DNA from 2 places in the Brevibacillus sp. AG genome. Region 1 is predicted to be linked to the other one. Evidence: a T-box and tRNA genes for the amino acid it is inferred to sense, from the RefSeq annotation. Region 1 holds a T-box; the other holds one or more tRNA genes.
The links. A T-box is a leader RNA that pairs with one kind of tRNA and senses whether it is charged. The one in region 1 lies ahead of POF51_RS21555 (valine--tRNA ligase), so its partner is inferred to be a tRNA-Val.
Positions count from the first base shown of each region.

Region 1 (3,413 bases):
AGTTTTGCGACGGGAAGATGTTCTGGAGCGATTGCTCCTGGAAGAATTTCATACATGGCACATGAGTGGCGAATTGGACCCGGCAGACGTCTTGTTACATTGGAAGGATCGAGACGACGAGCGGGGGCGGTTAATAAAGCAAGAGATTCAGAAGTTATCCATACTGCGTCAGATCGAGACCGTTTTCCTCTATCTTTACGATGAAGGGAAAGTGCGTCCGTTGGGTGACGTTCGTGCGAGTTTGGAAGTAGAGCGAGAAATGCAACGACTGGTCGAAGATGCGGCTGGATCGGGTGGTCCTGTAAGGGAGCAAATTGTTACCTCTGATGGCACAAAGGTCTTTGAATTATACACATCTGTATTGCCAGATCGGACCTGTGGAATGGCTTTGATCGATGTCACTGCCGTTATTGCAGAAGAACGAAAACGCAAAAGACGGGAATGGGAGATCTACAGAGATATTCTGGGTGTGGTCACAGAAGGTAAGCTATTGTTGCTTAGTGATGAAGAATTATTTTTTTTGCTTCGGGAAGGGCATAAGCTCTTGGCAATCGACATCCGCTTACCGGAGCAGCTGGCAGAACTGCGTAAATTGTTCAAGCAAGCTTTGGAACCACAAGGCATTTCTGATAAGCGCTTGCTACAGTTTCTCGTTGCGGTCAACGAAGCTGCTTCCAATACGTTGAAGCACGGAAATGGCGGTGTGGTCACGCTATACCTATCGAATGACAGGCAGATGTGTCGGGCTGTGATCCATGATGAAGGACAAGGAATTTTGCTCGAGGATATCCCGCGAGCTACCCTACAGCAAGGATTTTCTACGCGCCACTCGCTTGGGGCCGGTTTTCACGTGATCCTGCAATACTGTGATCGTGTTTATTTAAGTAGCTCCCTGGCAGGTACAAAGCTGATTTTAGAATGTATCCTTTCGCGTTAAGCCACGATTTCCCAAAAGCCAAATGTTTGCAAGTGAATGAAAATGGGTAATATAGTAAAAGGACGAGCAGATTGGGTGTACCGATACCTATTGAGAGGAGTTTGAGCATGGACTACCGCGCAACAGAGGCGAACGGACAGGCTACATTGTTTTTCGTCGGAGAGTTGGACATGGCTGTAGGAGATCGAGTAGGTGAATTGCTCCAGCAGTATGGAGGGCGAAATCAATCCGTTATCGTCGATTTTCAAGGTGTCTCCTTTGTAGATTCTTCCGGTATTGGAAGCCTGTTTTTTACCACGAAAGAACTGTTGGCCATGGGCAAACAGGTAGAAATCGTCAATGTCCGAGAAGAAATTCTCGATATTTTGGGCGTGCTCGGTTTTACCGAAGCACTGGGCATTGCAGTTGGAAAAGTGGGCGAAACCCGGGTTTGACGCCAAACAGCGTGATTGTATATAATAGTGAAAAGCTAATCATACGACAACTACATACGATATGAACGATGAGTGGGAAGAGTAAGTCAGGACACCTTAGCAGAGAGGAGAATCAGTTGCTGCGAGATTCTCTAAGGTTATGAATGGCTGAAGGTCGCCCAGGAGTTTTTTCGGTGAAAGCATGTGCCTAGCCGAGACCGGTTCGCAACCGTTATCTTGTCAGAGTGAACACGCCATAAGCATGACGTTTATCGTGTGTTAACAAAGGTGGTACCGCGAAAATAATCCTTTCGTCCTTTGCGATGAAGGGTTTTTTTATTTTTTGCAAAGCAAGTTATGCTAATAGGAGGAGTCGTACATGTCTACACAGCCAACAACCGACATCGACCAATTGCTGCCGAAAAACTATGATCCAAAAGCAGCAGAGAACAAATGGTATCCGTATTGGATCGAAAAACAATTTTTCAAAGCAGAACGCGACCCGAATAAACGTCCGTTTACGATTGTCATTCCACCGCCGAACGTAACTGGTAAATTGCACTTGGGCCATGCACTGGATACGACTTTGCAAGATATCATTACGCGTACCAAGCGTATGCAAGGCTACAGCACCTTGTTCTTGCCAGGTATGGATCACGCTGGTATCGCAACCCAAGCGCGCGTGGAAGCTACCTTACGTGAAGAAGGCATCTCTCGCCATGATCTGGGCCGCGAAAAATTCGTGGAAAAGGTATGGGAGTGGAAGCACATTTACGCTTCGCATATTCGTGAGCAGTGGGAAAAGCTCGGTCTTGCCCTGGATTACTCCCGTGAGCGTTTTACGATGGATGAAGGCTTGTCCCAAGCTGTACGCGAAGTATTTGTTCGCCTCTACGAAAAAGGCTTGATCTATCGCGGTAACCGTATCATTAACTGGGACCCTGCTGCCCGCACGGCTCTATCCGATATTGAAGTAATCTACAAGGAAGTAAAAGGTGCGCTGCATCACATGCGTTACCCATTGGCAGATGGCACCGGTTATATCGAAGTAGCTACAACCCGTCCGGAAACGATGCTCGGTGATACGGCTGTAGCGGTACACCCGGAAGATGAGCGTTACAAGGACATGATCGGCAAAACCGTGATTTTGCCAATCGTGGGACGTGAGATTCCAATCGTCGCAGATGACTATGTTGATCCTGAGTTTGGTTCTGGCGCTGTAAAAATTACGCCAGCACACGATCCGAATGACTTTGAATTGGGTCTTCGCCATCAGTTGCCACAAATCGTTGTCATGGATGAGTCGGGCACGATGAACGAGCTGGCTGGTATCTACAAAGGCTTGGATCGCTTTGTATGCCGCAAGCAAATCATCAAAGATTTGACTGAGCAAGGTGTAATGTTCAAGGTTGAGGAGCATATTCATCAGGTTGGACATAGTGAGCGCAGCGATGCAGTCGTAGAACCATACCTTTCTACCCAATGGTTTGTAAAAATGCAGCCTTTGGCTGACGAAGCACTGGCGAATGCAAATAGCCCTGAAAGTGTGAAATTCGTCCCAGAGCGCTTCAAGACAAATTACCTGCGTTGGATTGAAAACATCCGCGACTGGTGCATCTCCCGCCAGCTTTGGTGGGGCCACCGAATTCCTGCATGGTATTGCGGAGATTGTAACGAAACGATTGTATCTCGCACGAATGTGACTGAGTGCCCAAGCTGCCACAGCCACAAGCTGGAGCAGGACAACGACGTTCTCGATACATGGTTCTCCTCTGGTCTATGGCCGTTCTCGACACTGGGCTGGCCGGAAGAATCCGAGGACATGAAGTACTTCTATCCAACGAATGTCCTGGTAACAGGCTACGATATTATCTTCTTCTGGGTTGCTCGGATGATGTTCTCAGGTCTTGAATTTACCGGGAAAAGTCCGTTTGAATCCGTCTTGATTCACGGCATTATTCGTGACTCTGAGGGCCGAAAAATGTCCAAATCACTCGGCAACGGTGTCGATCCAATGGAAGTGATTGAGAAGTACGGAGCGGATGCGCTGCGATACACACTGG
Region 1 covers NZ_JAQMYO010000008.1:99,481-102,893, reverse strand. Annotated here, with positions in the region: gene POF51_RS21565 (ATP-binding protein) at 1-937, shown strand, start outside; gene POF51_RS21560 (STAS domain-containing protein) at 1,045-1,371, shown strand; T-box leader at 1,431-1,672, shown strand; gene POF51_RS21555 (valine--tRNA ligase) at 1,730-3,413, shown strand, end outside.

Region 2 (3,413 bases), on a different contig from region 1:
TGGAGAAACGACTTACTCGATCCGGAATGGTCATCCCATCTTAACGAAGGTGACCGGAACTGGCTGTTTGTTAACGTCTGTTATGGGAGCGTTTGCAGCCATTGCAAATGACAAGCTGATCGCAGGAGCTGCTGCATTGGTATGCTACGGTGTTGCTGCGCAGCTGGCAGCAGAGAAAGCAGCAGGAGTAGGTCCAGGCAGTTTCCAAGTCGAATTTTTGAATGCCTTGCATAACGTGACCGCAGACGATGTTCGCCGTTTTGGGTATATCGAAAAAAGAGAATAAAAATTCCCCTTTAAAAAAGGGGAGAAAAATGGCCGTAGAACGATTAAGCTAGATATGTTAGACAGTAGCTGTAATTTCGTAGTGAATAAGACAGCAGCTTCTTCTGGTGCTCGGATAGTGCTAGGAATATAAATTCTACTTGATCATCATCGTATGGACGGACATAAAAACGGGAAATACCATGACAAATAATTTCTCTCTTTAACGTCAGCGCCACACTGGCGTCTGTTCGTATGTGCAATTCCACGCTGCGTACCCTCCTTGGACATTCAATAGAGTACCAAAAAAATACAAGGAAAAACAAGGGAATTATGTCTGATTCATGTCCAAGTTGTTACCAATTTTCGTATGAAAACTGACAAGGAGAACGATTCAGAAAAGACTAGCGGGGGTTGCTGGGAAAGCACCCTGTTCGAGAGAAAAAATTCGAGATGAGACCGGCCATTCTCCCTTTTTCCGTTGAGTTATTTACTTTATTTCGAAGGCAGCGTACGAGCTCCTGATCGCAATGACAAGAAAAATAGCCGTGCTTTCGATAGCAATCATCATGCCTCTTGCAGCATCTGTCGACGTCATCAATCGGCGCATCCGGCCCGGAGCATCCAGGCCCACACCAGTTTCCGTACAAACAGGGTAAGCCTACTGATCGGCGTTTTCTTTTTGACAACTGGCATCACTCCGTCTTGTAAAGGGATACTACTTGTATCATATTGAACAGAAAGTGAACTTGCTTTAGGCAATCTCCCTTTTTTCGTTTCGATAGATATTCGCCTGATATGAATTACACGGAGGTCTACCAAGGGATAAACTTTCAAAATATCACTTGAAATCATATTGGGAATATGATAGATTAATTCTTGCCGAAGCGAACGCTTGCAGGCTCGATGGATGGATGTCCGAGCGGCCGAAGGAGCACGATTGGAAATCGTGTAGGCGGTGTCGAACCGTCTCGTGGGTTCAAATCCCACTCCATCCGCCATCATACATGGCCCGTTGGTGAAGCGGTTTAACACAGCAGCCTTTCACGCTGTCATACAGGGGTTCGAATCCCCTACGGGTCACTTAAACATCCCGTATAGTAATCCGGGGCCCCCGCAAAGTACTCGGAATATGCTTCATTGTATTGGCGTCACTTTGTGGGGTTATCTGGAGGCTTAGCTCAGCTGGGAGAGCATCTGCCTTACAAGCAGAGGGTCGGCGGTTCGATCCCGTCAGCCTCCACCATTTTTATATGCGGTCGTGGCGGAATTGGCAGACGCGCTAGATTCAGGTTCTAGTGGTGGCAACACCGTGGAGGTTCAAGTCCTCTCGACCGCACCAAGCAAACCCTATACATGGCGGTCGTGGCGAAGGGGTTAACGCACCGGATTGTGGCTCCGGCACTCGTGGGTTCAAGTCCCATCGATCGCCCCATATATGTTCAAAATGTAAAATGAAACAGCCCAGCGGTGGCTCCTGTAGAGGAACTCCGGCTGGGCTTTCTTTGTATCTGTCTACGAATGAGCAACAGGCTGATAAAAGTGAAGGCGATTGCCAAAAGGATCGGTCACGCTCACTTCGCGTGTTCCCCACGGCGTCTCCTCTAAACCGGGACAAGCGTACTTGTATCCTTGACGCAACAGTGACTGATGAAAAAGTTCAATGTCCTCTACCTGTACGCGAATCGCTGAGCCAGGACAAGCATCCCCGTGATGCTCAGATAGATGAATCGTGCACGATGGAGAGGAAATTTGCATGTACAAAGGAAAATGCTCCTCGTAACGATGCTCCCAATCAATCTGAAACCCTAGAAACTCTACATAAAATTCTCTTGCCTTCTCAACGTCAAACATGCGAAAAATAGGCGTTATGATCTGATTCATTTGCCCAGAAACCTCCGGATTGTATTGAGGGAGGCGAGGTGCACCCCTTCGTGAAAGATCGTTCGGACAAGCACTTGTGCAATCGTATGCATGCCGGATTCAGTTGCGGGAAACTCTTCTTCTAATCGATCCTTGTAAGTAGCTTGTATCGTCTGAGGTTGTTCTTGTAATAAGGAGACGAGTACTTCGAGTTTCGGTGGTGGTGTATCCCAGTCAGCAGGTTTTGTACCGAAGTTAAACCATTCGTTGAAGCCAGGGGGGATTGGGATCGTTTCTTTTGTAAGGTGAGCGATCCATAAATACTGATCGAGATAGATGTGCCCCAGATTCCACAAGATATTGTTGGAGAAACCATCGGGAATGATGTTCACATCTTCATCCGTCAAACCATCGATAGCTTTTAACGTCTCCTGTCGATAATCCTCTAGCTGCTGGAATAGCACCTTGTGCCGCTTTTCCATACTTTTTCCCCCTTGAGTGGCAGTCTTCGCAAATAAATTCGAGTCAGAGAATCTACTTCCTTCTATAAGAAGGGGAAGTACTAACAAAAAAGCGTGCAGAACAACTCGTCTGCACGCTTTTTTGTATGTTGTGTATAGGAAACGGCGCTACATTCTTTCCTGCTCGAGGGCATGAGAAGGGGAGAATAGTTTCCGCCATTTTACTTGCGGTACGCAAATGGCAGCGAGGATCATAAATACGCCACCCCATTGAGGGAGAGAGACAGTCTCTTGAAGCACGAAACTCGACAAGAGTACGACTGTGGGCAGCTCCACTGCACTTAAAATGGTAGCCAGTCCATTACCGATCCGTGGCACACCAACAGCCAAACAGAAGATCGGGATGACCGAACCGAAGATCGCAACCAAAAGACCGAGCGGCAGCAAACCTTGCAGAAGCTGACCATTTATCAGGAAAGTCGGTGGATAAATGATCGAGAGCATCAGGGCAGCGATACCAATCGAAATCGCGCTTCGCAAGTATGGATCCATTCCAGGGAGAATTCGCCCGCTGAAGAAAATAACCAGGGCAAAGGTCGCGCCAGACATCAGACCGAAGATCAGTCCGACCATGTCTACACTCTGAATGCCGCTTTCGCCAAGTCCGCTTGCAAGAACCGTCCCTGCTCCAAGCATAACCAGAGACACCCATTTTTCAGCCGTCGGCCATTTGCGATCCACAATCGCCTCAAGCAAGACCCCGATCCAGGTAAACTGAAAGAGGAGAACGATTGCGAGCGAAGCAGAGACCCGGCTAACAGCCTG
Region 2 covers NZ_JAQMYO010000002.1:223,962-227,374, forward strand. Annotated here, with positions in the region: gene thiM (hydroxyethylthiazole kinase) at 1-286, shown strand, start outside; tRNA gene POF51_RS06000 (tRNA-Ser) at 1,173-1,265, shown strand; tRNA gene POF51_RS06005 (tRNA-Glu) at 1,274-1,347, shown strand; tRNA gene POF51_RS06010 (tRNA-Val) at 1,435-1,510, shown strand; tRNA gene POF51_RS06015 (tRNA-Leu) at 1,520-1,606, shown strand; tRNA gene POF51_RS06020 (tRNA-His) at 1,624-1,699, shown strand; gene POF51_RS06025 (glyoxalase superfamily protein) at 1,780-2,148, opposite strand; gene POF51_RS06030 (DinB family protein) at 2,145-2,609, opposite strand; gene POF51_RS06035 (EamA family transporter) at 2,757-3,413, opposite strand, start outside.
Region 2: it has a tRNA-Val gene. The T-box ahead of POF51_RS21555 (valine--tRNA ligase) is inferred to sense a tRNA for this amino acid. The anticodon was not compared.